Regions from separate parts of the Clostridium neuense genome, predicted to be linked through region 2. Evidence: riboswitches for the same ligand, from Rfam matches in the RefSeq annotation. Region 2 holds a riboswitch; each other region holds the start of a gene.

Region 1 (11,217 bases), on a different contig from region 2:
TTGAGAAAGAATTATTAGAAAAAATAAATAAACTTGGAATAGGGCCTCAAGGCTTTGGTGGAAATACAACAGCAATTGGTTTAAATATAGAAAAGTATCCAACTCACATAGCTGGGCTTCCTGTGGCTGTTAATATAAGCTGTCATGTAACAAGACACAAGAGTGAAATAATATAGGGGGAAATAGAATGGAAATTACGATAAAATCTCCAGTGGATGAAAAAGAAATAGAGAATTTAAAGATGGGGGATAGGGTTCTTATAAGTGGAACAATATATACCGCAAGAGATGCTGCACATGAAAGACTTATTAAGCTACTTGATCAAAATAAAAAGCTTCCTATTGATTTAAAGAATCAAATCATATATTATGCTGGGCCAACACCAGCAAAACCTAATCATGTTATAGGCTCGTCTGGACCAACTACCAGTGGAAGAATGGATGCTTATACTCCTAGACTTTTGGAGCTTGGGCTAAAAGGAATGATAGGAAAAGGCCTTAGGTCTAAGGAAGTTATAGATTCTATAATTAAGAATAAGGCAGTCTATTTTGGAGCTATAGGTGGAGCTGCAGCACTTATTTCAAAGAGCATAGTTAAGGCTGAAGTTATTGCATATGAAGATTTAGGACCAGAGTCAATAAAGAGATTTGAAGTAGTTAACTTTCCGGCAATTGTAATAATAGATTCAAAAGGTAATAATCTTTATGAAGAAGGAAAAAAAGAATTTCTAAGTAACTTTAAATAGCTGTATAATTGCAAAATTATATGATATTATATTAAATGTAAATATATTTAAAGTTTAGAAAGGAGATTGAGAAATTAGTTTCTCAGAGATGTATGGATTATGATTCGAAAACTTTAAGTCAATATAAAGATAAGGTTTCTGTAGAGAAGTACTTAAGCAATAAATATAAAATGACGGTTATGACAATAAATATAAAAAATTCACTAAGCAGCAGGAATGAGTTACCGGATGACAGCATGATGGAGTTAATAGAAACCATAGCGGAAGATTCGTTTAAAGAGGATATATTTTTAAAAATATTTGCAGTAACTGATTATGGACCAGTATTTTTTATGGTAATTAATAAAAGCTATGAGACAGTTAAAACAATATCCGATAAAGTAGTAGGTAAGTACTTCTTAAAGTGTAATATCTTTGTTAATGTAGTTAAATATAATTAAGGCAATAAATTTTTTGAGCCAAAATATTATAAGAAATATTTTGGCTCAAAAGTATATTATTTGTCTAATTCTATGTTATATTTTTTGCATTTTAGTGCAACTGTTCTATGAGTTATTCCAAGGACTTTACCAACCTTATTAAAGCTTTTATATTTTTTCATTGCAAGTTCTAAAACTTTTTTTTCGTAATCTTCAAGCTTTAGAATAGGATTATTTTCATCAATAGTTATTGAATCAGTTTGAGGTTCAATATTTGATATATATATAGGCAAGTCTTTAGAACTTATAATATCGCTATCACACATATTTATTGCACGCTCTATTACGTTTTCGAGTTCTCTTATGTTTCCAGGCCATTGGTAGTTAGTTAAATAGTATAAGCAGTTTTTATCTATGGTTTTTATTGGTTTATTAAGCTTTTTGCTTATGTTTTTAATAAAATGCTCTACAAGAAGGTTTATATCTTCTTTTCTTTTTCTAAGAGGTGGTAAAAATATAGAAATAACATTTAACCTATAATATAAATCTTCTCTAAACTCTCTTTTTTCTATCATTTCTTCTAGATTTCTGTTTGTGGCAGCAATAATTCTTATATCTACCTTCTGAGTAGTAAGGCCACCAACACTTTCGAATTCTCTTTCTTGAATAACTCTTAAAAGCTTTGCCTGCATGGACCTTGGCATATCACCAATTTCGTCTAAGAATAAAGTACCTGTATCAGCTATATTAAGTTTTCCAGGCTTACTTTTAAATGCACCTGTAAAGGCACCCTTTTCGTATCCAAAAAGCTCACTTTCGAGTAGATTTTCAGGTATTGCAGCACAATTTACTCTGACAAAAGGTTTGTTTTTTCTTGAACTATTAGTGTGTATTGCCTTGGCAATAAGTTCTTTACCAGTTCCACTTTCTCCTCTTATTAATACCGTAGAGGTTGAATTTGATGCTTTTGCGGCAGTAATTAAAGTGTCTTTAAGAGAACTGCTGCTGCCTATAATATTATCAAAGGAACCGCTTAATTTCGTATGTCTTATAAGTTCACTTTTATAATAACTTAACTCTTCCTCAGATTGTTCAAGCTTTTTTGCTATATCCTTTATTTGATCTACAGTTTTAGATATAGAAATGACTCCTTTAAAATAATTATCAATAAAAATAGGTTCTACGGTGCACATTATATTTACATCATTTTTGCTAACAAGCATATCTTCCATTGGTTTTTTAGAATTAAATACTTTCATTCTGCAGCCATTTGGAGAAATTTCCATTAAATCTTTTCCTATGATATCTTTTTCGGTAATATGAAAACTTGTTTTGTATGCAGGATTTATATAGCTTATCTTTCTATGCTCATCCACAAAGCATATTAAATCATGTGAGGTTTCAAGTATTTTTTTAAATTTTTCGTTTAATTCCTTGAGACCTATAAGCTCGGACATATCCTGAAAAACTGACACAGAACCAAGTAAGTTATTGTTTGATATTATAGGTGAACTATTTGAAATAATTATATTATTTTTTATATGATATATTTTACCTATTTCTTTGCTTCTTGTCTTCATGACTAAAGGAAGCTCTGAATTTGGAACTATATCTTGTATAGGAAATCCAAGCACATCATTTATGTCTTTGTTTATATATTTTAATGCATAATGGTTCATATAAGTGATGTTAGAATTTGAATCAACGACTACAACGCCAACAGGTAAATTCTCGAGAATTTGTTCATTGGCTATAACATTTTCTTGTATTATAGCATCTATGTTTGAAAATGCACTGTTTTTATCACTTAACTCAATGGTAATATAGTTACTCAATTCAAGAACAGCTCTTTCACCATTTTTTGTGTCTTCAAAACAAGATAACTCTACAAGTTCATTTTCTTGAATTTTTAGTGAAACAAGTGCTAGCATGCTTATGGCAATTGGTTCGTTGGAGCTCATTTTTCGTATATACAGATTGATATTGAATTTTTCTTTAATCAAAGAAGCTTTGTGAACAATCATAGCTGCAATTCTAGTATGAATTCCATTTTTTATATTTACTGAGACACAATTTTTAAACACGATTTAATCACCCTTTACATTTTGTGATAAAAATTATCAGCTTGCTTTAAAAAACATGATAATTTTTATCAATTATATTTTACTACTATAAATAGCACATATCCACAAATATTTTGGAAAAAATATAAATGAAGTATATTTTAAGCTTAAACATTGATAAAAATTATCAAGTATTTATTTTATAATATTTAAATTCAAATTGTATATAATAATAATAAAATAAAGTGAATATTTTTTTATTCATGTTAAATGTAGGTTTAATGTGTAAAAAACAAATTAACAAAAGTAATTTAAAATAAGTTTGGCATAGTTTTTGCTTATATAAAGAGGTGAAACACTATCTATCTAAGGAGGAATTTTATAATGCCCAATAATATAAAAAAAGGAATAGCTGCCTCAAAGGGTTATGCTATAGGACATGTTTTTATAAAGGCTGATAAAGAAGTTGAAATAGTTGAAAAAGCAATATCTAATATAGAGGAAGAAAAAGCAAGATTTGAAACTGCTGTAGAAGATTCAAGAAAACAGCTTATTAAAATAAAAGAAAAAGCAGAAAAGGATTTAGGTGCTGATAAAGCGGCAGTATTTGAAAGCCACATAATGCTTCTAGATGATCCTGAATTTGCAGGTCAAGCAAAGTCTATGATAGAAGATAAAAAAATAAATGCTGAAAAAGCGTTAAGCGATGTAATCGATAATTTTATGACTATATTTGCTGGAATAGAAGATGAATATATTAAAGAAAGAGTTGCTGACATAAAGGATGTTGGAGGAAGAATACTTAACAATTTAACTGGTAATGGTTCTGGAGATCTTTCTGATATAGAAAAGGGAACTATTGTGGTTGCAAATGATTTGACACCTTCAGACACTGCACAGCTTGACAAAGATAAGGTTGTTGCATTCTTAACTAATATAGGCGGTAGAACTTCTCACAGCGCTATAATGGCTAGAACTTTAGAAATACCAGCTATAGTTGGTTTAAAGGATATAGTTTCTTCAGTTAAAAATGGAGATACAGTTATAGTTGATGGAATTGAAGGAGAAGCTATAATAAATCCAGATGAAAAAACTTTAAGTGAATACACTGCTAGAAAAGAAGAATTTGAAAAGAAGCAAGAAGAGCTTAAAAAGCTTATAAGTATAGAAACAACAACAAAAGCAGGTAAAAGAGTAGAGGTTTGTGGAAACATAGGAAAGGCTAAAGATGTAGAAGCTGTTTTAGCAAACGGTGGAGACGGTGTAGGATTATTTAGAACAGAGTTTCTTTATATGGATAGAGAATCAATGCCTACAGAAGACGAACAATTTGAAGCATATAAGCATGTTGTAGAAAAAATGGGTAAAAGGCCTGTTGTTATAAGAACTCTTGATATAGGTGGAGATAAGAAATTACCATACCTTCCACTTCCAGAAGAAATGAATCCATTCCTTGGCTTTAGAGCAATAAGACTTTGCCTTGGAAGAAAAGATATATTTAAAGTTCAATTAAGAGCACTTTTAAGAGCATCAGTTTATGGAAACTTAAAGATAATGTTCCCAATGATTTCTTCACTTGAGGAATTCCTTGAAGCAAAAGAAGTTTTAAAAGAGTGTATGAATGAGCTTACTAAAGAAGGAAAATCATTTAATGAAAACCTTGAAACAGGAATAATGGTTGAAATACCTGCAGCAGCAGTAAATTCAGAAGAACTTGCAAAGCATGTTGATTTCTTTAGTATTGGAACTAATGATTTGATTCAATATACACTTGCAGCAGACAGAATGAATGAAAAAGTATCATATTTATACAATCCAATGCATCCTGCAGTTCTAAAGTTAATAAAGATGACTATAGAATCAGCACATAAAGAAGGAAAATGGTGTGGAATGTGCGGAGAAATGGCTGGAGATGAAAAGGCAATACCAACTCTTGTTGAATATGGACTTGATGAGTTCTCAATGAGTGCTTCATCTATTCTTACTGCAAAAGAATTAATAATGAAAGCTTAAAATGATTGCATTATATTACTAAATATATATATATATAAATGGAGTAGGCAATAATCATATTGTTTGCTCCAATTTTTTTACTAGAATACAATAAAAGCTTTAAATATAGAAGACCTTTAGATGACACTTTCAAAAATATAAAGTATAATTGTGAAGTAAACTGAAAAAGTGGCGATAACAATACATAGGGAAATATCTTTTGTGAAATTTATACATAGAACAAGGGTGATTACATGAATAAGTCTAATAAACTTTATAAAAAAGCATTATCACTTTTTGAAAGTGGAAAAATTGATAAGGCAGTTGAAGTATGTGAAAAAAGTATAGCTGAGGATGCACGGAATAAAGCGGCCATGGATCTTAAAGGTCTAATCTTTTATCTTAAAGGAGATTTAAAGGAAGCTAAAAAAATATGGCAGCTTAACTGGAAGGTTAATAAAGATAAAGCAGCAGAAAAATATCTTCAAGGGATTGATAACGATGAAAGGCTATTTCAATATTTTTTAAAAGCTTTAAAATGTATAGAAAAATTGAAGATAAATGAAGCTGTAGAATTGCTTAAGAGATGTGAAAATAGTGATTATAATTCTATAAATGTAAGTAACAATATTGCCATATGTGCTGTGAAGCAGGGAGATTATGATAAAGCTAATAGGTATTTGGAAAAGGTATTAAAACTAGATAAGACAAATGAAAAGGCTCTTGAGACCAAAAGAAATTTAGAGGATATTGGAGCTATAAAGAAAAATTTTAATTTTAGGCTTTTATTTAAACCAGCAGCTGCAGCCTTGTTAGTAGTTTTAATTGTTTTAGGAAGTATATACATATACAATAGACATTTAAGAAATACCCCTAAGGTTTCTTTAAAAAAGCCAAAGAAAGTGGTTGTTAAAAAAGAAAACAAAAAGGTAGTAAAGAAGGAAGTAAAAACTCAAATTAAGTTTGATGAGGCAGAACTTCAGAATGCAATAAACAATAAGGACTATGAAAAAATATATTATTATGAAGAAAATTTTAAAGATAAAGATGTTAGGATAAATGACAAGGTTATACTTAACAAAGCTTTAGAAATTCTTAAAAATGATGGAGTAGCATATTTTTATGGAACAGCAAGTAGTTACGCTAAGAAAAGCGATTATGCAAATGCAGAAAAGTACTTTTTAAAAGCATATGCTTATGGAAGCAGCAATTATTTATACAAGGATATAATATATTTTATGGCTACTTCATATAAAAATTCAGGTGATATAGAAAACGCAATAAAATATTATACACTGTATGATTCGAATTATAAAACGGGGAGCTATGAAGAAACTGTTTTATATGAGCTTGCTGTTATTTATAAAGATATAGATAAGGGAAAGGCTAAGAATTATGCAAGCAATCTTGTAAATAGCTATCCAAATTCCATATACAATAATTCTATAATAAAAAACATAATTTCAAATTAACATTAAGTTAATGAGGCTTTAATATAAGAATAATATAATATCAATATAAATATAATTTTGTACAAGGAGAGTTGTATATGAAAAATTTAAATATTTGTATTGATATTGATGGAACCTTGACCAATCCATATTACTGGCTTGATAAAACTGCTGAACATTTTAATAAAATAGTTAGGCATGAAGATTTTACACAATATGAGTATTCAAAAGTTATTGGAATTTCACAAAGTGATTATGATGAATTTTATGAAAAATACAAATTTAAATATCACAGTAAAGATGTATTAAGATTTAAAGCAAGGGATGTAATAAACAAGTTTTATTTAAGCAACAATGTATTCTTTGTAACAGCTAGAGAGAAGTCTCTTGAAATGCTCACTTTTTCCTATTTAAATAGAAAAAATATTAAATTTGATAGATTATTTGTATTAGGAACACATCATAAGGTAAAAAAGGCTAAGGAACTCAAATGTGATGTCTTTATTGAAGATAATCCTTATAATGCAGAGGAACTTTCAAATGCAGGGTTTAAAGTGTTTTTGATAGATACAACATATAATAGAAAAATATCACATCACAATATAATACGAGTTTATGATTGGATTGATATTGAAGATGCAGTTAACAATTTAATTTTGGCTGAAAATGCAATTTAACTTCTGTGGTGAAAAGCAATATGATATATTTAAAAATAAAATGCACAAAGCATAATTAAGAGGTATTTTTCTACGTTAACACTGCAAAAATTATATTTAAAAATTTTTTGTAGTGAAATGGAGGAAAATCCTCATTAGTTGTGAATTGTGCATTAAATTTTTTTGTGATGCATGTATAACTTTAACTTTGTACCGTATAATAAAAGCATAAGTTAAACCTCTAAGGAAAAAATTATTGACTTTGTACTATTAAGTGGTAAAATATATAAATAAGAGCATACCCTATGGGGGTATATAAGGAGGAATAAATTATGGTAAAAGAAATAGGAGATTTAAATTTTGAAAGTGAAGTATCTGAACCAGAAAAATTAGTAGTAGTTGATTTTTGGGCCCCATGGTGTGGACCTTGCAAAATGCTTGGACCAGTTATAGATGAAACATCTGAAGAATTAAGCGAAAAAGCTAAGTTTGTAAAAGTAAATGTAGATGATAATCCAAATACAGCAAGTAAATTTGGAATTGCAAGTATACCAACAGTTATGATCTTTAAAAACGGAAATCCTGTAGATACACTTGTTGGTTTTAGACCAAAGCAATCAATAATAAGTGAAATAGAAAAACACATATAAATTTGGTATAGCAATATGGATAGGTACGATATAGCTATTATTGGCAGTGGACCAGCAGGATTAGAAGCTGCCATTAATGCAAAAATTAGAAATAAGAAGACGATAGTTTTTGGAAATGATAATTTAAGTAAGAGCTTAGTTTTAGCACCTAAAATTAATAACTACTTAGGCTTTTTTGGATTACCAGGTACTGAACTTAAAAATAAATTTAAAGAGCATATAGATAAAATGGATATAGCTATAAATGCGGAAAAAGTCAATAACATATACGCTATGGGTGAGTATTTCTCAATTATGACAAGTAAGGAGAACTATGAAGCCAAAACAGTAATTCTTGCCCTTGGAATGGAACATACAAAACCAGTAAAGGGAGAGGATATACTTCTTGGAAGAGGTGTAGGATACTGTGCTACGTGTGATGCACCACTTTATAAAGAAAAAATTGTTGCAATAATAGGCTATAATAAGGAAGCTGAAAGTGAAGCTAACTATGTAAGTGAAATTGCATCTAAAGTATATTATGTTCCTATGTATAAGGATGAATATCAGCTTAACTCAAATATAGAGCTTGTAAAGGATTCTCCTGTTGAAATTATAGGACAGAATAAAGTTGAAAAGCTAATTTTGAGATCTACAGAGATAGCTACTGATGGAGTTTTTGTATTAAAGGATAGTGCTCCTCCGGAACAACTTGTCCCAGGACTTGAAATGGAAGATAAGCATATTAAGGTTAACAGAAAAATGGAAACTAACATTCAAGGATGTTATGCGGCAGGAGATTGCACTGGAAGGCCTTATCAATATATGAAGGCAGCTGGTGAAGGTCAAGTTGCTGCGCTTAATGCAGTAGAATATTTAAACCAGAATAGAGAGTAAAATTAAAGAGTAGAGTTAAGAATGAACTTCTAAACACTACTCTTTAATGTATTTTAAGGTACTACAAAAAATACATGTTTGCCTATAATTTTTACATTATACTTTTTTATATTATTCATCCATGAGGATGTTGATAACTGTGGGTTATAGAAGTAAATTGCTTTTGGAGTAGGATCTTTTCCTGATAAAGCATCAAATACTGCGGAGTAACATTCTTTGGTTGGTGTTACTGGAATGTCTCCATCCTTGACGCAGGAAAAAGCATACTTTTGTTTAACAACATCTGTAACCGATTTTGGAAACTCCGGATTTTGAAGTCTGTTTAAAATTACAGATGCAACTGCAACTTTACCTTCATAAGGTTCAGAGCAGCTTTCAGCGTATACAACTTTAGCCATTAAGTCTACATCTTTATTTGTAATGTAAATTGATTGACCGTTAAAGTTAAAAACCTGTACTGCATCAACCTTTTCATCATACAAATTTTTTGCATTAGTATTGTTTTTAAATTGTAAAAGTTTATACTCTTTTGAACCCTCCTTAATTGGTGAAAATGCTTTTACGGGATTTGAAAATATAAAACTTCCCACAAGAATAAATACAACAATAGCCCAAAAAGTTTTTTTCATTAAATTTCCTCCTTTTATTTACGAGGTTAGCTGACGGGTTCGGTAAAGGCATAACCTACACATAAATGTGATTCACCCCAAAACTTGGTTTCCCCGTTTTTGTTAAACTTAGGCTATTGATATTATGCACAAAAACATAAAAATAATTCATGAGTTAAAATAAAATAAAGAAAATTTATTTGTTTTTTTCTGAAATGTATTTTTTTTCAAAGTTTTTATAGTCTGTATCAACTTTTTTAAAAGCATCTTTAGACTGACTATATATATCATTTACTTTATAGGAAGCCGAATCATTGTCTTTTAAGTTTGCCTCATAGTTTAATGCAGAAGTAAAATAATTCATATAAGAAATATAATCATTTAAAACTAAGTTAAAAGCTTTATAGGATTCAAGTCTACCTGAAGGAACAGATATGTTTTGAAAATTATTTTTTAAATTTACAAATTCAGCATCGTTTTTACTTATTTTATCAAAAGCATAATCATAACTTATTATCTTTTTTCTCGCCTTAGTAGCATAGTCAGAAAAATCGGTCATTATAAGCTTAAATTGATCACACACATTATCCATAGTGATATCAAAATCACTACTCATTGAGGCTTGGAAGCTTTTATCAATTTTTGTTCTTTTTCTTACGCTAAAGTAAGTTTGAAAGGCATCTATAAATTTTAAAGTAGCAGAGGGAAGAGAAAACTTTTTATTGTTTATTGTAATTTTAGAATAATATTTTGTGGATAAATCTCTGTAAGTATTAAGTGATGTCATTGCAGTATCTATATCTGGAGCATCTGGATTGTTTACACAGGACTGAAGCTGCTTGTACAATAAAATGTTGTTTTTAATTCCGTTCTTTAAATCGGAAACTACCATTTTATATTTATCATTTATGCTTAGCTTGGATAATTTATTAGCTTCTGCAGTTAATGAAGCTGATATTTTTCCTATATCTTTTCCGGTTTGCTTTGAATCTAGTTCCTTTGAATTTAAGTTTGAGGATGCCTCATTTAACTTTGTTATTTCCTTTGTTATCCCTTCTATTGCTTTTTCACTAGAGGTATACTTATTTACATTAAATAGACTATAAACTATAAAAATTGTTAAGAATACTATTGCAAGGATAGGCAGTATGTACAAAAGAGTTTTTGGTTTTATGGACTTGATATTCATAATAATTCCTCCCTAAATGCTTATCTATATTTTTTACATTCTCCTATAGTAAGATTATATGAAGAATAAATTTTTGCATTACACTTTATGGAAAAGATTGTGAATTATATGAAAAAGGTAATGCAAAATTGTAAAAGGTATTTTAAATAATAATTTCGCTATACTATAATAACTTTACGTAGTGTATAATTATATATATGAATTTACTGAACTTTTTAAGGCTTGTTCAATCATGTTTTTTACAATTAAGTTAAAAAAATTAAGAACAGGAGGTGAAAATATGGAGTTTATGCATATTGCAAACAGCGCAATCAAAGGAATGACAATTTGGTCTGTGCTGGATATTATCGTGGTATCATACATTTTTTATAAAGGTTACATGCTTATAAAAGAAACAAGAGCAGTACAGCTTTTAAAAGGAATACTTTTAATTATACTTTTAATTCCAATAAGCGATTTTTTGCACCTTACAATGTTAAATTGGATATTGCAAAGAACAATAACAATAGGTGTTCTTTCTATAATCATTATATTTCAGCCTGAGATAAGGAGAGCACTTGAACAATTA
Region 2 (11,217 bases):
CTCCAGTATGCAAAAGGTCTTGCTTATTCGGCACACAAAACCTTTATAGGTGTAAATCATATAGAAGGGCATATAAGTGCTAACTTTATAGAATACCCTGAACTTGAGCCGCCATTTATGTGCCTTGTTGTGTCAGGGGGACATACCTTTATAGTGTATATGAAGGATTATGGTGAATTTGAAGTAATAGGTCAGACAAGAGATGACGCAGCAGGAGAGGCATTTGATAAAATTGCAAGAGCAATTGGTCTTGGATACCCAGGAGGACCTAAAGTGGAAAAGGTTTCTAAGGAAGGCAATCCTGATGCTATTAAGTTTCCAAGAGCTAATTTTCATGATAATTCTCTTGATTTTTCTTTTAGTGGACTTAAATCAGCGGTACTTGGATACTTAAATACAAAAAAGATGAAAAATGAGAATATAAATGAAAAGGATGTGGCTGCTTCTTTTCAAAAAGCTGTAGTTGATTTTCTTGTAGATAATACTATGAAAGCTTGTAAAATTAAAAATGTTGATAGAATAGCTGTAGCAGGAGGCGTGGCATCAAATTCATTTTTAAGGGAAAAAATGATGCAAGAAGGAAAAAAACTTGGAATAAAAGTAATGGTTCCAAGACCGATTTTGTGTACAGATAATGGAGCAATGATAGCTAGTGCTGCTTATTTCGAGTATAAAAAGGGAAGAACAACTTCTTTTGACATAAATGCAATCCCAAATTTAAAATTGGGTGAAAGATAAAATATATATTGTAAAAAAACGGAAATTATACTATAATATGTATATATCACTATAGATATACCAGTATAAAGTATTTAAGAGGTGATGAATACATATGGTAGCTGAGTTGAATGTAGGAAAACGTAGTGAAAAGAGAAATTCTAGAAAGCAAAAGAATTATAGAGTTTACAGGTTTTTGGAGAAAAACATATTTATAGTAGTATGGATAATGATTTTGATTGTGCTTTTGGTTGGAAGTATTTTCCCTTATATATATTATAAAAATTTAAGTAAAACATATATAGAAATAAAGTCAATCTTTTACTGTACTATTATAGGTATGTTAATAGGATGCTTCTTAACTGTTTGGGCTAAAATATGGTACGATAAAAAGTTATGTGATATAAAATCTAGAGAAAGCATAAGAAATTATTCTAGACTTATTAAAGCTGATATGGAGAGGACAAGCAGACTTTTTAAAAATAAGAGGTTCACACTTGTAAAGATAAGCAGTATAACAGTTATGAAGAATTGGATTGAAGCTTTTGCTAAAATTTCATCGCAGCTTACAAAAGGAGAAATGCAGCAGCTTTTTAATTATTATTCTCAAATAGATAAGCTGTCGCAGTATGAAGACAGAATAAACAAGCATCTTGAGATTATGCAGTGTGGTACACTTAAGGACTACCCCTATATGAAAGAATATAAGGAGCTTATAAAGTGCTTTACAATTGAGATAGGAATTCTTTTTAAAGTTAATGCAGATTTAATAAAAGAGAAACTTGTAAAGCTTTGTGAAGGAGATTTTTAATAGAGGTAGCTTATAAAAACAATATAATTTAACAAAAATAATAGGGGGTATAAAGCACCCTATTATTTTTTATTCAAAATCAATTTTTCCATCTTTCATAGATATTTTTATATGTCTTACATCCTTAAACTCACCTTTTAAATAAAGTTCAGCAAGTTCATCTTCTATATATTTTTGTATAGTTCTTCTGAGTGGGCGTGCGCCATATTTTTTGTCATAACCTTTTTCTAATATAAAGTCTTTTACGTCGTCAGAGACTTCTATATCAATATTCTTTTCTTTTCCTTCTCTTAGAACTTCTTTGAGCATTAAATCTATAATCTGTTTTAACTCTGTTTTATTTAATTCTGTAAAAATTATAGTTTCATCTATTCTATTTAAAAATTCTGGTCTGAAGGTTTCCTTTAAAACATCATCAACCCTATTTGCAAGGGAAACATAATTATCTCTTGAAAAGCCTATGCCATTTGATTTTAAACTTGTTCCGGCATTTGAAGTCATTATTATAACTGTATTTTCAAAATGTACTGTACGTCCCTGACTATCAGTAAGTCTACCATCTTCAAGGATTTGAAGAAGTATGTTAAATACATCTGGATGAGCCTTTTCAATTTCATCTAGAAGTATTACAGAATAAGGATTACGTCTAACCTTTTCAGTAAGCTGCCCACCGTTATCATATCCAACATATCCTGGGGGCGCTCCTATAAGCTTTGATACGGTATGTTTCTCCATGTATTCCGACATATCTATTCTTATTAGTGAATTTTTATTTTCAAATAATTCTTCCGCTAGGGTCTTAACAAGTTCTGTTTTACCAACACCAGTAGGACCAACGAAAATGAAAGAAGCAGGTTTTTTTTGCTTTTTAAATCCAGAACGATTTCGTCTTATAGTTTTTGCTACACTTGATACGGCTTCATTTTGACCTATTATTCTTTTATGAAGTCTTTCTTCTAAATTTAAAAGCTTTTCTGCCTCTATTTCAGTTATCTTTTTAACTGGAATTTTAGTCCAGGATTCTACTACAGAAGCAACATCGTCTAGGGTAAGAGTAATATTTTTATATTGGGCCTTAAAGTCGTTTATTTTATCTTGTATTCTACACTGTTCAACTTTAAATTCTGCTGCTTTTTCAAAGTCATTGTTTTGAGAAGCAGTTTCTATTTGAAGTTCTATATTCTTTAATTCTTCTTTTAACGCTTCAAGTTCAACAAGACCTTTATTTTTTAGATTAGCTCTTGAGCCGGCTTCGTCTATTACGTCAATTGCTTTGTCTGGTAAGAATCTGTCTGAAATATATCTATCAGATAATTTTACGGCGGCTTCAATTATGTCATCTGGTATTGTTACTTTATGGTAGTCCTCGTAATAAGTTTTAATTCCTTTTAGTATTTCTATAGTTTCTTCAGGAGAAGGTTCATCTACAAATACAGGTTGAAATCTTCTTTCAAGTGCAGAATCCTTTTCTATATATTTTCTATATTCTTCAATTGTTGTAGCACCAATTACCTGAAGCTCACCTTTAGCAAGAGATGGTTTTAAAATATTTGCAGCATTTAATGAACCACTTTCTGCATTTCCTGCACCTATAAGGTTGTGAATTTCATCTATTATAAGTATTATATTTCCGTATTGCTTTACTTCATCTATAATACCTTTCATCCTAGCTTCAAATTGTCCTCTAAATTGTGTTCCAGCAACTACTGAGTTTAATTCTAAAAGATAAACTTCAGTATCATAAAATCTTACGGGAACCTTTTTTTCAGATATTCTAACTGCTAAACCTTCAGCTATGGCAGTTTTTCCAACACCAGCTTCTCCTATTAGTATAGGATTATTTTTGGTTCTTCTATTTAAAATTTGAATGACTCTATCAATTTCTCGCTGGCGACCAATTACTCTGTCAATTTTATTGTTTTTGGCTTTATCTGTAAGATTAGTGCCATAAGCATCAAGATATTTTTTCTTTTTTGCTTTTTTTGGCTTAGAGTCTTTTTTATTTGAAGTGGTTTGTGAAAAGTTTTCTTCTTCTGGAATACCTTCTTGAACTTCGCCTGATACAGCATTGTTAAAAAGATTCATTATAGAATTTCCTGATTCATCTGAGATAATTTTATTTAAATCTATATTTCCAAGCATTTCATTCATTTGCTCGTTTAAGTTTTCAAAATCTTCTTCCTTCATATCTTTTGTATCAACCATTTGGGTTAGAGGCGAAATACCCATTTTTTTAGCACATGGAAGACATAAGCCAACTAAATCTTGTTTTCCATTTACAACTTTATTTGTAAAAATAACAGCTACATTTTTTTTGCATACTGAACATTTAATCATAAGTATCATCTCCAATATTCACGTTTACAACTATAAATTGCTTATATACATTATACCAGAAAAAAGCAATAAGTATATTAATAATCTTAAACTATATTATTAACATATAGAGAAAAGTAATTTTATTATTGAAAAAATTATAGGGTTACGCTAGAATTGTTTTGTATGGAGGGGTGTTAATGGCTATATATGATTTGATTGTTATAGGTGGAGGAGCAGCTGGACTTACATCAGCAATTTCGGCTAGAGAAGCTGGGATAGAGAATATACTTGTAATTGAAAGGGAAGATAATCTTGGTGGAGTTTTAAATCAATGTATACATAATGGATTTGGGGATGAAAATACTACAGGACCTGAGTATGCAGATAAATTAAAAAATAAAGCTATGAATATGAAAATAAGTTATAAAGTTAATACTACAGTAATTGATGTAGATAATAAAATGAACGTGACAGCTGTAAATGAAAGTGATGGAATACTGGAAGTTAGCGCAAAAGCTATAATATTTGCCGTTGGGTGTAGAGAAAAAACAAACAGTGGAATATATTTTCATAAATCACATTGTTGCGGGATATTTTCAGCTTTAACAGCACAAAAATTTATTAATATAGAAGGCTATATGCCTGGAAATAATGTTGTAATATTAGGTTCCGAGGATATTGCACTTATACTTGCAAGAAGAATGACTATAGAAGGAGCTAAGGTTAAGGCTGTAATTGAAAAGGGAACTAAGTGCATTGGGAGTAAAAAGAATGAGACAGAATGTTTAGCTGATTTTAATATTCCTTTTTTTACAAAACACGTAATAACAAAAATAAAGAGCAATGGAAGAATTGAAGGTGTTTATGTAGCAAGCTTAAATGGAGATAATAAAATAATTAAAGAGACTGAAAAACTTATTGAGTGTGATACTCTCATTTTGGCTTTGGGATTTGTGCCTGAAAATGAACTCATGATAAAGGCTAATGTTTCTGTTTCGAGGGTTTCTGGTTCACCATATGTGGATGAAAACTTAAAAACAAATGTAGATGGAATTTTTGCTTGTGGCAATGTTATTCATCAGCATGATTATGTAAAGAGTGTTTATGATGAAGCTTATAAAGCTGGTAAGAATGCAGCTCGTTTTATTTTGCAAGCATGAGTCAATAATAATTTACTGCAAGCGATTGCATGAATTAATATAGTATTTTATGGACAAAATTTAATGGAAAAGCTGCACAGATGATTACATTAAATTCTGTGCAGCTTATTTTAGGTGAATTTATTATCAAGCATACTTTTATTTTTGATACATTTTAGAGTAGTATTCTTCAAGCATTCTCTTAACAGAAAAATAATCTTTAGTAGATAAAATGCTATTTTTCATCATTTCAATCCACTTATTTCTGTCTGAATAAAAAGTAGGGATTACTTTATTAATTAGTACATCATATAATGCTTTTGAATCATGTTCATCTATGAATTTTATGTCCTCAGATTCAACACCATCTCCAAATTGCCAACCGTTGATACCATCTTTGCAAGCTTCAGGCCACCATCCATCAAGAATACTTACATTAAGTACGCCGTTCATGGCTGCTTTCATTCCAGAGGTACCGCTGGCCTCTAGAGGTCTTCTTGGGTTGTTAAGCCATATATCAGAACCATGAGTAAGCATTCTTCCAATTGTCATATCATAATTTTGTAAAAATACAACCGAATTTGGATATTTCCTTGAGAATTTAACCAAGTTTTCAACTATACCCTTACCTATATCATCAAGTGGATGTGCTTTACCTGAAAATACTATTTGAATTTTTCCTTCTCTAAGTAATGGATCAATTATATCCTTATTTGTAAATAATAAATCGCTTCTCTTATAGGGTGCAGCACGTCTTGAGAAACCTATTAAAAGTGCATCCTTATCCAGTTTTACTCCGTTTCTTTCATAAACAAAATCTATCAAAGCTTCTTTATTTTTCATATGTTCGTTCCATAAAGCGTCTTTATCATCATTTTTAGCAGCAGAAATCATATTTTCATCTACCCAAGTTGGAAGATGAATAGCATTTGTAATTCCTATTATTTCAGATCTTCTAGAAACATCTTTCCACATTTTGTTTGCAGTCTCTTTATGAAGCTGAGCTACTGCATTTGAAATTCTTGAAAGTCTAAGAGCTCCTACAGTCATGTTAAAAGGGGAACCTCCAAGAGATACTAATTGTTCAATGGTTAAACCATTATTTGCACCCATATACATTAATCTATCAATAGTATGTGATTCATTTCCCTGGACTATAGGAGTATGAGTAGTAAATACGATTTCATCTTTTGATTTTTCTACAGCCTCATCAAAGGATAAACCTGAATCCATCTTTTCTTTAATTAACTCAAATCCAGCAAAAAGTGCATGACCTTCATTAAAATGATATACATCAACATCAATTCCTAGAGCTCTTAAAGCCCTTATACCACCTATGCCAAGAACTATTTCTTGAGCTATTCTTTCTTCTCCAAACCAACCATAAAGTTGTCCTGTTATCCAAGTATCTTCATTTTCAGGAAGGTCAGTATCCAGTAGATAAAGAGGGGCTGTACCAAATTTATCAAGAAGCCATACTTTGCATATTACATTTCTTTGTCGAATTTTAACATTGATTTTTACTCCAGTATCCTTTAAAAAATCATATTTGTAATTTTTATAAGAATCATAAGCTTTATCATTTTCATCTATATATTGATCGCTATATCCTTGTTTCCATTTCAAGCCTATACCTACCATAGGATATTCATAATCTTTTGCACCTTTCATGTAATCTCCGGCCAATATTCCAAGTCCACCTGCGTAAGTTCTCATGGAAGCATCAACTGCATATTCCATACAAAAATAAGCTACTTTCGGTAAAGTTTTATTCATAATAAGTTACACACCTTTCTTAAATATTATAAATTAATAGTTAGAATTAACTTTTGGTTTAATACAATATTTTATAGGTTATAAGTTTATTTCTTCTACATTTAAAATAATGTTCCTCTTTAAAATTGTCATATTTATTAAAAAATTGTTATGATGATCTATGTAATTATATATTTGCCCATGTTATTATGTTTAAAGTTCATAAATAAAGTATAGATTGTGCAATCGATTGCATTTATACTATAACATTATTTTATTATGACTTCAAGAGAAATATTATCAAAATTTTTTAAAATATATTGGGAAGCTCTGTTTTAAAAATAAACTATTAAAAACTTAAAGTTTAAGAGTAAAATCTTTATAAAAATAAAATTCCAGAGGAAGCTAAATCCTCTGGAATTTTATTCTGTACTTTAAGCACTTCTATAGATTTAATTGTAGAATTTATAAATACAGTTTAAACTCTAAAAGCAATACTTAAAAAGCAAATATTAATTTACCTGAAATTAAAGATACAGGTTTTGCCCTAAGCCAACTATTTGTTGCAGTATTATCATAGAAGTATAGTGCTCCATTTGTTGGGTCAGCACCTCTAAGAGCTTCCTTTGCTGCACTTAGTGAACTTGCGGTTGCAGCATTATTTATCATGCCATTTTCAACTGGAGTGAATTGGTAGTATCCAGAATCAGTGTCATAGATAACCTTTGTAATAGTATTTGGGAATGTACCGCTTTTGACTCTATTAACTATTACTGCTCCTACTGATTTCATTGCAGTATAGCTCTCACCGCCAGCTTCTGCATTTATAAGTCTTGCAAGTAAATCAACTTCGGCATTAGTACATGAAATTACATAAGGTGATGCTATAACCTGCGACTGTGAACTACTGTTTTTAGCAGGAATAGCTAAAGTTTGTCCAGGATAAATGTAATCTGACCATATGTTATTTGCCCATCTAAGATTACCTAAAGTTACACCAAATTTTTGAGATATAAGATAAAGTGAGTCACCACTTTTAACCGTGTAAACGGTATCTGGAACCTTTATAGTTTGTCCAGGATATATGGTGCTTCCAGCTAAATTATTATATTCCATTAGGTAATTTGTATTTGTACTATAGCTTCTACTTATAGTGTAAAGTGAGTCACCACTTTTAACGCTGTAGGTTGCAGCATGTACATTGTTTGAATTTGCTCCAGCTATGGCTATAAAAGCACCAATAGCTAAAAATTTTAATTTATTCATAAGTATCCTCCTTCTATTTTGCCTCCGAGGTTAGCTTGCGGGTTCGGGTTGAAGGCACCCTATCTTTAGGAACATATGTTTAAACTATATAAAAGCTTTAAAAGTTTTTTTGTCAATTATTTAGCTTGTTATATGTTGTTCTAAAGAATTCACCCAAATGTGATCCCCCGTACTTCATTTAGAAGATTCGGCAAGTATAGTTGACATTCTAACATATACTTTAGAGCAAAACTATGTAGTATTTATGGTAATTAAGTAAATACAATTTTAAAGTCACAAAAATATAACTTAATTGTATTCACATATAAAGCCTTACATGGATAAATTTTGAAGGAATATTTTCTTTTTCTTGCACAGTAGAAATAAATAATCTAAAATGGTATTAATAAAGAAAAAGTTTTGGAGATGATTTTATGACTGAAAAAATGTTTTATGATGACCCATATATATGCCAGGGAGAAGCAAAAATAGTAGATGTAGTGGAGAAAAATAATAAATATGAAGTTATTTTAGATAAAACCCCATTTTATCCAGAAGGTGGAGGTCAGCCTTGTGATTTAGGGACTATAAATGGAATACCAGTTGAGTTTGTTCATGAGAAGGATGATGTGATTTATCATGTTATGAGTAAAAAACCTGATGGAGAAATAGCAGAATGTAAAGTGGATTTCCAAAGAAGGAGAGATAACATTCAACAGCATACAGGAGAACATCTTTTATCAGCAGCATTTTTTAAATTATATAAGGGTGTTAATTGCGGCTTTCATATGGGAGAAGATTACATAACGATTGATATTGATATGGAAGAAGTAACTGAGGCTATGGTTCAAAAGGTTGAAGAAGAAGTAAATAATTATATTTATATGAATGTGCCTACAAAAACTTATTTTATGAGTAAAGCTGAAGCACAAAAGCTTCCTCTTAGAAAGGCTATAAAGGCAGAGGGAAGGATAAGGATAGTTCAGCTTGGCGATGTTGATTATAGTGCATGTTGTGGGACTCATGTTGTTAGAACAGGTGAAGTAGGTATTGTAAAGATATTAAAAACTGAAAAATATAAGGGAATGACAAGAGTTTATTTTAAGTGCGGAGAAAGAGCACTTAAGCATATTATGAAAGAACATGATATAATAGGTAAGCTTCAAAAATCTTTTTCTACAGAGGAAGATAAATTAGTTGATAGAGTAAATTCTCAAAACGAAGAAATTGCAAATCTTAGAAAAGAGATTGCCGAATATAAGAAAAACGAAGCAAAAATACAGGCAGAAAAACTTTTAAAGTCTTTGCATTCTAAATTTATATCAGCGGATTATGAAGATAAGGATTTTGATTTTATAGAAGGGGTATATGATTGCTTAAAAGATGAAGAAGCAGTTATTATATTGACGTCAGGTAAAGATAACAGAATTATTTTTGCACAAAATTCTATAGATAATGTACAGTGTGGGAAGATATTCAAGGAAAACATAAAGGAATTCAATGGTAGAGGTGGTGGAAGTCCTAAGAGAGCACAAGCAGCTTTTTCAAATAAAGAAGATTTAGATAGGTTTGTGGAATTCTTAAAAAGAAAGGTATGAGTATATGAATAATTTATTTGAGTATTCATTAAAAACTTATAAAAATGAAGAGTTTTTAGACATAACTGACTTGGTTAGGAAATCATTAAAGGAAAGTAAGGTACAAAGCGGTACCCTAACTGTATTCTGTCCACATACTACAGCAGGAATCACTATAAATGAAAATGCAGATCCAGATGTTGTTAGTGATATAATACAAACTTTAGATAAAGTTTTTCCTATAAGCTGGAATTATAAGCATGCAGAGGGAAATTCTCATGCACATATAAAAGCTTCACTTATGGGATCAAGTTGCACAGTTATTATTGAGAATGGAAAGCTTAAACTTGGAACCTGGCAGGGAATATATTTTACAGAATTTGATGGACCTAGAAACAGAAAGGTTTATGTAAAATTAACGAGCGATAATATTAAATAAAATTAATAGAGCTAAAAATTTAAAATGAGTGGCAAGTTATGCTTAACCTTTATTCATAACTTGTCACTCATTGTTGATTTTAAAATTTAATAAATTAGCTGAGTTTATAGGGTTACTATACAAAGCACATGCTCTTATTCTGCTGCTTGCAAACCATCATGTAGGATGATTACTTATCATTGTATTCTATTATGTCTTTTATGACCTCTCCTCCGATTATCATTCCTGCTACAGGAGGCACAAAGGATATACTTGCTGGAATCTGACGTTTTGCAGTACACTTTCTTGAACCATTTGTGCATACACAGCCTTCTTTACAGGTTATTACTTCACCTATCTTAGGCTTTTTAGGCATTTCCTCAGAATAAAGTACTTTAAGGGATTTCACACCTCTCTTCTTTAGTTCATGACGCATTACCTTGGCAAGTGGACAAATTTTAGTTTTATATATATCTGAAATTCTAAATTGAGTAGGATCTAATTTATTTCCTGTACCCATACAGCTTATTATATTTATGTTATGCTCCTTGCACCATAATATAACCGAAATTTTTGATGAAACAGTATCTATAGCATCTATTACATAATCAGTATCTTCTGGTATTATATCATTTATATTTTCTTCAGTTATAAATGTCTGATATGTATTTACTATGCAGTGAGGATTTATACTCAAAATTCTTTCCTTCATTACTTCAACTTTAGGTTTAGCTATAGTTTTAAAAGTGGCATGAATTTGTCTATTAAGATTAGTTAAGCAAACAGTATCATCATCTACAAGCGTTAAAGTTCCAATTCCTGATCTTGTAAGCGCTTCAACCGTATAACTTCCAACTCCACCTATACCTAAAACGACAACCTTGCTGTTGTATAGTTTTTCTAAGTTATCTTTTCCAATTAATAATTCTGTTCTTGATAATGAATGTTGACGCATTTATTTATAGCTCCTTACATTAAAAATTATAGATATAGAATATCACTAAAAATAAGTAACTTCAACAAAAAGTATATTTATATATTTTTTTATTAATCAATCTTTACAAATTACTAATAATACATTAAAATAATCTTAACGTTAAATTTTTTTTAACGTTAAGATTATTTTAATGAGGTGGGCTATTTGAATAACAGTATATTAAAAAACAAAAATTTTTTATGTTTGATTTCTGGAAAGTTAATATCTCTTATGGGGACGCAAATTCAAGATTTTGCTAT
Region 3 (11,217 bases), on a different contig from region 2:
TCCTTTTCTTTAATGCCTTTAGATAAAATTTCAGATTTTTTATTTGAAGCTTCTATAGTAAGCTTAACAGTTTCAATGTCCTTAACCAAACTACTTTTTCTCTTAAAACTATTTTTATAATCATTTAAAATAACTATGCCTTCATTAACCTTTTTCTTGTAGTCCTCTGAAATCTTTAATTCCTCTAGCTTTTTTTCTCCTCTGCCAATAGTACTAGCTGTTTTATCCATAGCAGCTTTATTGTCATCAATATCCTTTTCTGTCTTTTGTGCTGCTACTTCAAGACTCTTAGCTTCATTTTCCAAGACGATTTTTTCATTTAATAATCTATCCAATATGTTTTTTTCGGCTATGGCATCAATAACCTTCTGCTTTTTTACGCTTAATTCTGGTAATTCCCTATCCTTTTTTTCACTTATGTAATTAAAGCTTTCACTTATTTTTTGCTTATTTTCTTTTATAGCTATTATTCTATTTTTTAAACTTTCAAGTTTAATGTTTGAATTTTTTATATCCTGAATAGTCTTCTCATAACTATCAATGTAAGGTTTTACCTTAAGTGCACTCTCGCCTTTAATAACCTTAATTTGTTTTTCCTCAATTTCTGGTTCTTTCTTTTTAAGCTCTTCCTGTTTTAAAGCACTAACCTTAAATTCATCTTGAAGCTGCCACAATTCCTTAGCTTCATTAAACTTTTCTTCCGCAGCCTTAAGTTCCTTTTTATAAACTTCACAGTTTTCTTTACTTTCTAAAAGATTTTTATTAACTTCCTCAAGCTTTTCTTCGCTTATATCCTCATAACCTTTAAGCTGTCCCTCAAGTATATTTGATTTTTGTCTTTCCTCTTTTATTTTTGATAAAAGCTTATATGATAGTTCATCACCATACTTTTGAAGATTGAATAACCTTTCAAGCATGTTTCTTCTGTCTTTTCCCTCTAGTTTTAAAAACTCGCTGAATTTTCCCTGCGGCAGCACTACAGTTCTTGTAAAATCCTCCAGCTTAAGCCCTATTATCTCCTCACATTTTTCAGTTACAAGCTTTGCGCCCTCTTCAAGTATGTTTTCAGCTCCATCCGTTATATCCACTATTTTTGCAGACTTGCTTCTTACACTTCCCGTTCTGTTATCTCTTCTAAATTCTCTGTCTACTAAATACCTTTTCACTTCACTGCCTGATATTTGAAACTCATAGCTTACATTTAAACTGCTGCAATTAGTGTTCATATAATTTGAACTTTTTCTTGCCACTTCCCCATAAAGTGCAAGGGTGATTCCATCTAAAATTGAGGATTTTCCACTTCCAGTAGGTCCAAATATACCAAAAAGTCCTCTCTTAGTAAGCTTTTCAAAATCAATTTCTTGAGTTTCTATAAAACTATTTAATCCTTTTATTTTAAGTCTAATTGGCTTCATTTTCCCCCTCCTTATCAGATACAATGGATAAAAGCAAATCCACCACCTCTTCCTGTGGCTCAACTTTTCTTTCTTTTAAATAAAATTCTTTAAATATGTCTTTAAAGGACTTTTCCGAAAAACTGTTTACATCAAACTTTTCATCATCTTTTCCTACAATTTTAGGCATGATTTCAAGTATATCCTTTTTAGCGCTTTTCATTTTTTTTATTTCATCTTCTCCTATGTACCTATCCGTTGTTATCTCAAGATATACCCAGCAGTCCTTATCCTTATTTTCTTCGCACTTTTCAATGGCTGCCTCTATGCTTTCACACTTCCAAACTTCTATTGGTTTATAAACTTTAAATTCAACTTCTTCAATTTTGCACTCTTCATGAGCTTTTACATCCACAATAAAACATTTCTTTTTAAAATTAATTTCCTTCTTGTTGTATTGAAGCGGCGAACCAGAATACCTAGCCCTTTTACTTGTCCCTGGTACTAACTGAGGTTTATGTACATGTCCAAGTGCAATATACTGCGCCTTTTCTGGAAAGCAACCTCCATCTACAATAAAACTTCCACCAAGTTGAACATTTCTCTCTGAGCCTGCTTCTTCGCTGCCCATAGTAAAAAGATGTGACACTACAAGATTTATAGTATCATCTTTAAATCTCGAACCAAGCCTATCAAATAACGTCTTTATTCTATCTCCATAGGTTTTAGCTTTTTCTTCTTCCTCATCCATTTCACCGTACAAAACCTCATTTAATCTCTTTTCACTTGGATATGGCACTGTTAAAATTACAGCCTTTTCATCTTTTATTTGTATCTCAATAAATCCTTCTCCTGCTTCTAAAACCCTTGAGTTTCCATACTCACCAGTAGAAACTACAGATTTTGGAGTACCAACCATTATAATTCCATGATCTCTTGCAAGAGGCCCTGCTGCAACAAGTCTCTCTGGATTATCATGATTGCCAGCTATAACAAGGGTTGTCCTTTCACCACTTGCTGATATTTTTTTTAGTGTATCATAAAACATTTTCTCCGCTCTTGCAGGAGGGTTTGAATTATCATAAATATCTCCTGCAATAACCACCATATCTATATTATTTTCCTGTACAATTTCAACAAAATCCTTAAGAAAAGCTTCCTGCTCATCCATACGACTGCACCCTTCTAAATTTTTACCAAGGTGCCAGTCAGAAGTGTGGAGTATTCTCAATAAAATCAGCTCCCTTTATTTTTAATAATTCCTGAAAATTTTATGTTAGCTATTTTTTAATTTTTAAGTCATCTTTATAAATAAGCGTCAACAGAAAATTAACCTTCACTGTACTCTTCAAAAAAATTAAATGTTACTAAAAACATTTCAGCCTAATTTAAGGCTTGTATGTAATTTTTCTATTTTCTTACCATCATTTTAACACAAATATTTAAAAAAATGTTACGATATATATTACTAGGGGTGGTTTTTGATGGGCATTATGGATAAAAAACATTTAACTATAATTTATGAAACAGCTATGGCTTTCTTATCAATTATTGTGGCAGTAATACTTATACTCGATTATTCTATAAAATTATCAAAAGAAATTGTTTACTGCTTTAATATGATAGATAACTTAGTTCTCATAATATTTGCTTTAGATTATTTTATAAGACTCTATTTTTCCAAAAATAAAAAGAAATTTTTCAAAGAAAATATAATTGATTTAGTAGCTATTATCCCTTTGGGGGCTATATTTCAAGCATTTAGAATCGCTGATATTTTTAAGATACTTAAAATTTTTAGATCAATAGTTTTTTTTGCAAAATTTAGATCTCATATAAACAGCTTTATTAAAACAAATAATTTTGGTTACATAATTTTTATAACAATTTTTGTTTTATTTTTAGGAACAATAGGCATGCATTTGTCTGAAGGGATACCACTTGGTAACGCTCTTTGGTTAAGCTTTGTAACTATAACTACCGTTGGCTACGGTGATTTATCTCCTTCAACCACTTCTGGAAAACTTATTGCTGGATTTTTAATGATTACTGGAATAGGTTTTTTGAGTATGCTTACAGGTACAATATCAACTTATTTCCTATCCAAAAATAGAAACAAAAGTTATAAGTATCAAGTTATAGAAAACATTAAAGAAGAATTGGACAATTTTGATAAATTAAGTGATAAGGATGTTGACAATATATGTAAAGTTCTAAAATCACTTAAATAGATTTTTCTTCTAATTTAAATATATTCATTACAAAATCATACAAATGAAAAACGCACACAAATTTGCGTACGCTTTTTGTAGTTTTAAAATCACACTACATTTCTAATGCTGCTTCATCATTGCCCATATATAAATCTTTTATAACCTTTGATAAATTTAAAACATCATTCATTTCATAAAAACCTAACTTATCTTTAATAAAATCAGCTGCATAAAGTGCACCTGATGCAAAAACTTTTCTTGAAAACGATTCATGAGAAATTACAAGTTTATCATATTCTCCAGCGATTAACACCTCATGTTTTCCAACTATGCCTCCAGCACGAACTGAATTTATAGGTATATTTTTATCAGAAATATTTTTTCCTGTATAATTTAAACCGTTTTCTATTTCCTTAGCTATTTTTATAGCTGTACCAGACGGAATATCTTTTTTATTTTTATAGTGAATTTCAGAAATTTGAAAATCATAGTTATTCAATAAAATAGTTGCTAGCTTTGTTAGAATCATAAGTACATTTACACCTCGAGTTATATTGGGAGCATAGACTATTCCTGTATTATTAATTGAAGCCACTTTTTCTATCTTCTTTATCTCCAATTCTGAAAATCCTGTAGTACCAATAACCATATTAACCTTCATTTTTGACACTATATCCAAATTTTCCAATGTTGCTTTAGGAGTAGAAAAATCTATTACAACATCTGGTTTAGTTTTTAAAATTACATTTTCCAAATCATCTGCACTTTCCACTTTAACTCCAATTTTTTCATTTCCTGTTAATTGTCCTAAATCTTTGTGTTTTTTTAAGCTTCCTAAACTACATATGGCTGCTACAAGCTCCATATTTTCTTGTTCCATTATCATGCGTGCAACTTCTTTTCCTGTTTTTCCAATGCCAATCAAGCATACTTTTATCATAAAAATTCCTCCTTTAAAATAATAATTATGTTAATAAAAATAAGCTGTAGAGAAGTATCCACAACTTATTAACTGCATGTACAGCAAAAGAACATGGTCTTATTTTTGTACATACAAAAACCTCCCTTCAACGCTTACGAGATTAGCTGTCGGATTCGGGTAGAAAAGATTAACCCTACTTACCATATTTTGATAAGATTCACCCCTAATTTGGTTCTCCCGCTTAAACAATTCAGCGTTATAATTATTCATTTTTCACAATAATTTCCATTATCTATAAAAAAGCATATCATTTCAACATATGTATGTCAATATATATGTGTTTCTAATTTGTGAATATTAAGATAATTTGCACAAATAAACAATTAATTAAACATAAGAAATACAGCAAATAATACAAAGCAATAATGCTTTTTAAACTTGTTACTTATGCACTATTACTTCGCATTCACTGTAGTACAATAAATGTGAAATAAGTTTATCACATGATTATCTAAACAACTTCAAAATCTCTTCCTCATTTAAACTTGAAAGGTTCTCTCCATTAGAAAGCTCATCTCCTAAAAGGCTTTCTGCGAGCTTTTTCTTTTCCTTTTGCAAAATTACAATTTTCTCTTCAATAGTGCCCTTTGCAATTAATTTTATAACTTCAACTACGTTCTTTTGCCCTATCCTATGTGCTCTATCTGTTGCCTGATCTTCTACAGCTGGATTCCACCAAGGGTCAAAATGCACAACTACATCCGCAGAGGTTAAGTTAAGTCCAGTTCCCCCAGCTTTTAAGCTTATTAAAAAAACAGAATTTTGCCCAGAATTAAAGGCTTTAACCATTTCCATTCTCTTCTCTGATGGCACACTTCCATCGAGATAGCTGTAATCAAGATTTTCTACTTTTATTCTTTTAGCTATATTCTTAAGAACAGAGGTAAACTGTGAAAATATAAGCACTCTGTGTCCTTCATCTATGCTGTGAAGTAGAAGTTCCGTGAGTGCTTCAATTTTAGCACTTGTTCCTGTATAATTTTCCATAACAACAGATGGGTCAAGGCAAATTTCTCTAAGCTTTGTTATATAAGCAAGTATTTCTATCTTGCTGCTTTTAAATTCTTCTTCCTTAACCTTCTTTTCAATTAAATTAACTGCATGCTTGGCATAAGTAGCATAAACCTTCTTCTGCTTATCATCCATATCAACTGTCATTATCTTTTCTATTTTATCTGGAAGCTCTTTTACAACGTCCTTTTTCTTTCTTCTTAATATAAATGGCTTTATGAGCCTATTTAAATCCTCAATGACCTCTGGTTCTTCTTTAAGCTTTTTGTAGTATCTGACGCTGAATCTTTTTTCATCATATAAATATCCTGGCATCAAAAAATCAAATATAGACCAAAGCTCCATAACAGAATTTTCTATTGGAGTTCCAGACAGGGCAAATCTATTTTGGGATTTTACCTTTTTAACCGTTAATGCATTTTGTGAATGCGGATTTTTTATATACTGTGCTTCATCAATTATGCAGTAGTCAAATTCAATGCTGCTGTATAAATTTAAGTCACGCTTTAAAAGATTGTAAGTGGTTATAACTGCATCGTAAATTTTTATATTTTTAAGTATCTCTTCTCTTTCCCCTTTGCTGCCGTTTACTGTTGCAACCTTCATATCCGGTGCAAAGGTTTCAAATTCCTGCTTCCAGTTGTATACAAGGGAGGTTGGGACTACGATCAAAGACTTTTTTCCTAAGTTAGACAGCAAAAAGGCGATAGTTTGAAAGGTTTTTCCAAGTCCCATTTCATCTCCTAGTATTCCTCCAAAGCCAAGATAATCAAGAGTTTTAAACCAGTTAAATCCAACTTCTTGATATTTTCTTAAGCTGCCCTTTAAATTTTTAGGAACTTTAAAAGTCAATTCGTCTATATTTTTGAGCTTATCTCTTATTTTTTTAAGTTCACCTTTACCTTTAATATACCTAATTTTATTTTCTTCAAGATACTCGTAAGCATATATTCCTTTACTCTTAGATATTTCTAGGTGATTATCCTTTATTTCTTTTGGTGAAACCGCATCTAAAAGCTTTAGGAATTTTTTAAGTTCAAGCTGCTCTAAATCCAAAAATTCTCCACTTTTAAGCCTATAATATTTAATATTATCTCTAAAAGCCCTAAGTATTGCTGTTGTTTCTGCTGGAGGTACATCATCAATTTTGAACTCCATTTCAAAATAATTGTACTTTCCAGTCCTTATGTCCCCAATTATGCTTTTAGAATTAATATCTTTTATTCCCTTGAAGTTTTCAGAATAAAATACCTCTCCTAGTCTTTGAAGCCTATCAATTTCAGTTTTAAAAAATCTAAATATGTAAGCATCTCCCCACTTAAGATGGAATTTATTCTTTTCTCTTTCAAAACCAAGCGCCCTTACGGTTTCTAAAACTTCAGTTTCTTTTTTGGAATCCCTATATATAACTTTTTCTGTGCAATCTTCAAATATGTTAAATTCAAATTCTCCATATTTAACCTTTGTAGTAAGCACAACATCTTTCCCCGATTTATCAAAATAAAATTTAAATTCACTTTTCGCCATGACTACCTTATCTCTTACAGCTTTAGATAAATTTATATTTTGAGATAATAAATTTAATTTTGGAATAAGCTTTCTGAGCACTGCATCTTCCCTTGCTGCTGGAAGCATTATAGAGTTAACTTTATTAAATACACGAAAATATGGCTCTAATTTTTCACAGTATTCATAACTTGGAATATATATTGTAAGTCCATATAAAAATGCTGTGCCTTTTGAATTTAAAGTCAGAGGCATTCCTCCCGGCACTTCTAAGATATACTCATCATTTTTATTATTTATTTGAAAAGGCAAATCTGGATTACCTTCTACTATCTCAGCTTCAATGGTTCTAAATTTAAAACCTTCATTTAAATAAACTCTATGCTCCTTTATAGTTTCAAAAAATTCTCTTACAAGATAATCTGGTATATGTACGTATTTTCCATCAATAGCAAGCTTTTTATTTCTGCTTTTGTAGCCAGAACTCCCATCAATGTTTACAAGCATTTGAATGAAATCTATAAGCTTCTTATCCTTTGCCTCTAACTTTTGCTTCTTCAAATTTAATGTAAGATTTTTACCATAGGTTATTGGTACATTGTGATAAATAGCTGCAAGAAAACTATTTATATCCTTCAGCACATACAAGGTGCCAGAATTCATTGAGTGAAGCCCTATTTTTAGTTCAAAAGAAAGCTGACTATTCCATTCATTTCTATTTATATAAACCTCTATTTTTAAGTCTTCTTTTTCTTCTTCATCCCCCAAAAGTATACTAAGGGCATCTTCTAAATTCTGGGTTTTAGCTAAGGACTTCTTTTTAAATGCAGGCTGCCGAGCAAGTTCATCTAAAGACTTATAAAAAGTGGCAGCAAGGTGTTTACAGCAGTAATTATCCTTTTTACCTTCATTATTTTCATAATCCACACAAGTGCAGTAAGTTGACACTATTTTTTTACTCAAAGCATCTATTTCTATTTCAGTGTCATATTCATTAAAAAGGCTTTCTGATATAACCTTGCCACTTACATGTATTAAATCATCTTCATCATGAATATCACAGGCTGAAACTAAATCGTTATTTAAAACTCTAATTCCCTTAGTGCCATTCTTTCCACTAGTTTGTGTGTTGAATATCTGGAGCAGTTCATTTTTGTTCATTATATTTCTCCTTGATAATTGCTATTTGTAATACATTATTATAACACAAAATGAACTGCTTCACTAAAAATATAACACTTAGTAGAATTTTAAATTAAATCAACATATTATAGATACTGTAGTAAATCCTCTAAAAAGTAGGAGTTGATATATAATGCAGTTAGACGATACCCTATTCAAAAGAATTAAAAATATTCAAAGTAATCCTCTTTTATTTGATTTTTGTGGTGGTTTACCATTATCAAACTGCTACTTAATGGCATATTTAGCATGTTACTTTAATCTTAAAAATTACGTTGAAATTGGTGTGTATAAAGGTAGAAGCTTATTTTCTGTCGCACAGGCATTTAAAGATAATAAAGGTAAAGCTTATGGAATTGATCCTTACAGTGTTAATTATGCAAAAGAATATGATTTAGATGAAAACTTAAAAAAACAAATAAACAACTTTTTAAATAATATTAATTTTGAAGCCATATATGCACAGGTATTAAATAATATCAATGCATTTGAACTTTCTGGTATTGTTGAAATTATTAGAAGAACATCAACCGAAGCTGCTCCATATTTCAGAAATGTAGGAATAGATATGCTTTACATCGATGGTAATCATGATCGTAAAGAAGTACAGGCAGATATTAATAATTACACCCCTTTCTTAAGAGACGGTGGGATTATCGTATTTAATTGTATAAATTGGCCCTCTGTAAATTACGGCTATAATCAATGTAAAAAAGATTGTATAGTATTATTTGAAACAGAAGGTTTCGGCATATTGATAAAAAAAATTAAAACTCAAAAAAATTTAGATGCTGCAAAATCTATGTCACAAAAATTACAAAATTTATACTTAAGACTACTTGAGATAGAGAATAATAGAGAAGAGGAAAAAATTAATGTTAACGTAGGCGTACTTGCATATAATCATGAACAATATATAGTGCAATGCCTCAATTCAATAATAGCTCAAAAAGGCAATTTCAACTTAAAAATTATTATTTGTGAAGATAACTCTACTGATAGAACAGCTCAAATTATAGATAACTACATTAAGAATACCCCAACTAGTCAAAATATATCCTTTGAATACTTAAGAAGTAAAAAAAACTTAGGCATGGTAAAAAATTTAAAACGGTTAATAAGAGCTTGCAGTAAAAGTAAGTATACTGCTTTAATAGACGGTGATGATTTCTGGACTAATGAAGCAAAGCTACAAACCCACATAGAATTCATGGAAAACCATCCTGAATGCTCTATGTCCTTTGATAATATTATAATAATGGATTTTGAAAACAAATATATCCTTTCTAACTTACAACAGCAGCTTAAAGGTAATATTTTCACTACACACGATATAGCAAGTATTAACATAATAGGAAACTTATCCTGTTGTTTTTATTACAGCAAATACTTTGATAAACTTCCTGACAAACTTTTTGAAATGTTTGTTGGCGATTGGATGATAAATATTTTTTATTCACAAATTGGAGATATAGGTAACATAAGGAATGCAATGACTATTTATAGGAAAAATATTCACGGTATCTGGACAGGAATGGACGGATATAAAGCGAAGAAAAAAACTATGGCATTTATTGACGATTACAATCAATTTTTAAATTACACCTATGATGAAGAATTTACTAACCTTCGTAATTTAATGACACAAAAAATTGATAATAGATATTTGGAGAACTATGATTTAGTCATTATCGATGATGTCTTTCCACATCCTTTAAGTGGTCTTAGATATCAAGAGTTCCTTAGCTATCTTGAACACTTTAATTCAATGAAAGTGTTATCAACAGGAAGCAATATCCACTTACTAGGTAATGAAACTCTCGAGGAATTAATAATTAGCTTTAAAAGAAGATTTCCCAAAACAAGAGGTAAGCTTGAAAGATTCTCTAGCTTTAATAATATAAACTGTAAACTTCTTTACTTTGCCTTCTCGGAAAATGCTATTTTATTTGTAGCACTAGCAGAAGAAAGAAGTATACCTTTTATATTTACATTATATCCAGGTACTTTTTGCTTGAATAATGCTCAAGTAGACAATTTATTAAAGAGGGTAATTTCTTCACCTTGCTTTGGAAAAGTAATCGTAACTAAGCAGGTATTTTATGATTATTTAATAAGCAAACATTTTTGTAATCCAGAACAAATTATTTTTATTTTGGATGAAACCTCTCCATTACTAAAGTTGAATATTATTCCAACCATATAAAAGAGTTAAAAAATACTTATAAAAAAATTATATTGCTATAAAAAGTTTGTATGGTTTTAATAATCAAATTGCTCATAAAATAAATCAGTTAGACATAAATCTTTACCATTGGATTATGCATAACGAAACGAATTTTTGTATGTATAATGGTATTTTAAACATACTTTCTTATTAGACTTTTTTCTAAAATCATATCATATATGCATACATTTTGTTTTTCTTAGATTGATGGCTATGCTATCTACATATTTTTTATAATTCACATGAGCATTTATATCAAGTTTTTCCGTTAACATCTAACTATTTTTTGTTTTCACATTTTAATATCAAGCATTTTTCTCCCTCTCAATGATATAATTATAAAAAAACATATAATCTCCTTTATTTGTCTGGACTTTTGAAAAACGTTATCTACCGAAACAACTTATTATAAAAAAAGAGCCATAGATTAGTTCTACAGCTCAAATTACAATTATTCATTTTTAGCTAAATAATAAAGCGTTCTAACTCCTGCACCAGTTCCACCCTTTGAGTAGTAACCATCTTCATTGTCTCTCCAGGCTGTTCCTGCTATATCAAGGTGGAGCCATGGCTTTTTCTGAGCAAATTCTCCTATAAATAAACCTGCTGTTATTGTTCCTGCAAATTTTCCTCCTGTATTTTTAAGGTCAGCTATATCAGACTTTATAAGCTTCTTATATTCATCAAAGGCTGGAAGCTGCC

The links. Region 2 has a riboswitch for cyclic di-AMP ahead of ACJDT4_RS08105 (cell wall hydrolase). Riboswitches for the same ligand answer to the same signal wherever they lie in the genome.
Region 1: another riboswitch for cyclic di-AMP. It lies ahead of ACJDT4_RS01845 (cell wall hydrolase); the one in region 2 lies ahead of ACJDT4_RS08105 (cell wall hydrolase).
Region 3: another riboswitch for cyclic di-AMP. It lies ahead of dapB (4-hydroxy-tetrahydrodipicolinate reductase); the one in region 2 lies ahead of ACJDT4_RS08105 (cell wall hydrolase).

The regions. Positions count from the first base shown of each region.
Region 1 is NZ_JBJIAA010000001.1:423,927-435,143, reverse strand. It holds gene ACJDT4_RS01890 (fumarate hydratase) at 1-176, shown strand, start outside; gene ACJDT4_RS01885 (Fe-S-containing hydro-lyase) at 188-745, shown strand; gene ACJDT4_RS01880 (hypothetical protein) at 838-1,185, shown strand; gene ACJDT4_RS01875 (sigma 54-interacting transcriptional regulator) at 1,242-3,248, opposite strand; gene ptsP (phosphoenolpyruvate--protein phosphotransferase) at 3,612-5,240, shown strand; gene ACJDT4_RS01865 (tetratricopeptide repeat protein) at 5,474-6,691, shown strand; gene ACJDT4_RS01860 (5' nucleotidase, NT5C type) at 6,769-7,347, shown strand; gene trxA (thioredoxin) at 7,659-7,976, shown strand; gene ACJDT4_RS01850 (NAD(P)/FAD-dependent oxidoreductase) at 7,992-8,852, shown strand; gene ACJDT4_RS01845 (cell wall hydrolase) at 8,906-9,481, opposite strand; cyclic di-AMP (ydaO/yuaA leader) riboswitch at 9,485-9,605, opposite strand; gene ACJDT4_RS01840 (hypothetical protein) at 9,657-10,649, opposite strand; gene cdaA (diadenylate cyclase CdaA) at 10,930-11,217, shown strand, end outside.
Region 2 is NZ_JBJIAA010000006.1:38,165-49,381, reverse strand. It holds gene tsaD (tRNA (adenosine(37)-N6)-threonylcarbamoyltransferase complex transferase subunit TsaD) at 1-738, shown strand, start outside; gene ACJDT4_RS08125 (hypothetical protein) at 833-1,528, shown strand; gene ACJDT4_RS08120 (AAA family ATPase) at 1,598-3,865, opposite strand; gene ACJDT4_RS08115 (NAD(P)/FAD-dependent oxidoreductase) at 4,045-5,007, shown strand; gene glgP (alpha-glucan family phosphorylase) at 5,146-6,762, opposite strand; gene ACJDT4_RS08105 (cell wall hydrolase) at 7,240-8,007, opposite strand; cyclic di-AMP (ydaO/yuaA leader) riboswitch at 8,012-8,210, opposite strand; gene ACJDT4_RS08100 (alanyl-tRNA editing protein) at 8,421-9,584, shown strand; gene ACJDT4_RS08095 (secondary thiamine-phosphate synthase enzyme YjbQ) at 9,589-10,002, shown strand; gene ACJDT4_RS08090 (tRNA threonylcarbamoyladenosine dehydratase) at 10,172-10,936, opposite strand; gene ACJDT4_RS08085 (MFS transporter) at 11,123-11,217, shown strand, end outside.
Region 3 is NZ_JBJIAA010000002.1:114,138-125,354, forward strand. It holds gene ACJDT4_RS02900 (AAA family ATPase) at 1-1,415, opposite strand, end outside; gene ACJDT4_RS02905 (exonuclease SbcCD subunit D) at 1,402-2,625, opposite strand; gene ACJDT4_RS02910 (potassium channel family protein) at 2,879-3,625, shown strand; gene dapB (4-hydroxy-tetrahydrodipicolinate reductase) at 3,720-4,547, opposite strand; cyclic di-AMP (ydaO/yuaA leader) riboswitch at 4,664-4,795, opposite strand; gene ACJDT4_RS02920 (SNF2 helicase associated domain-containing protein) at 5,037-8,267, opposite strand; gene ACJDT4_RS02925 (glycosyltransferase) at 8,422-10,494, shown strand; gene ACJDT4_RS02930 (leucyl aminopeptidase) at 10,967-11,217, opposite strand, start outside.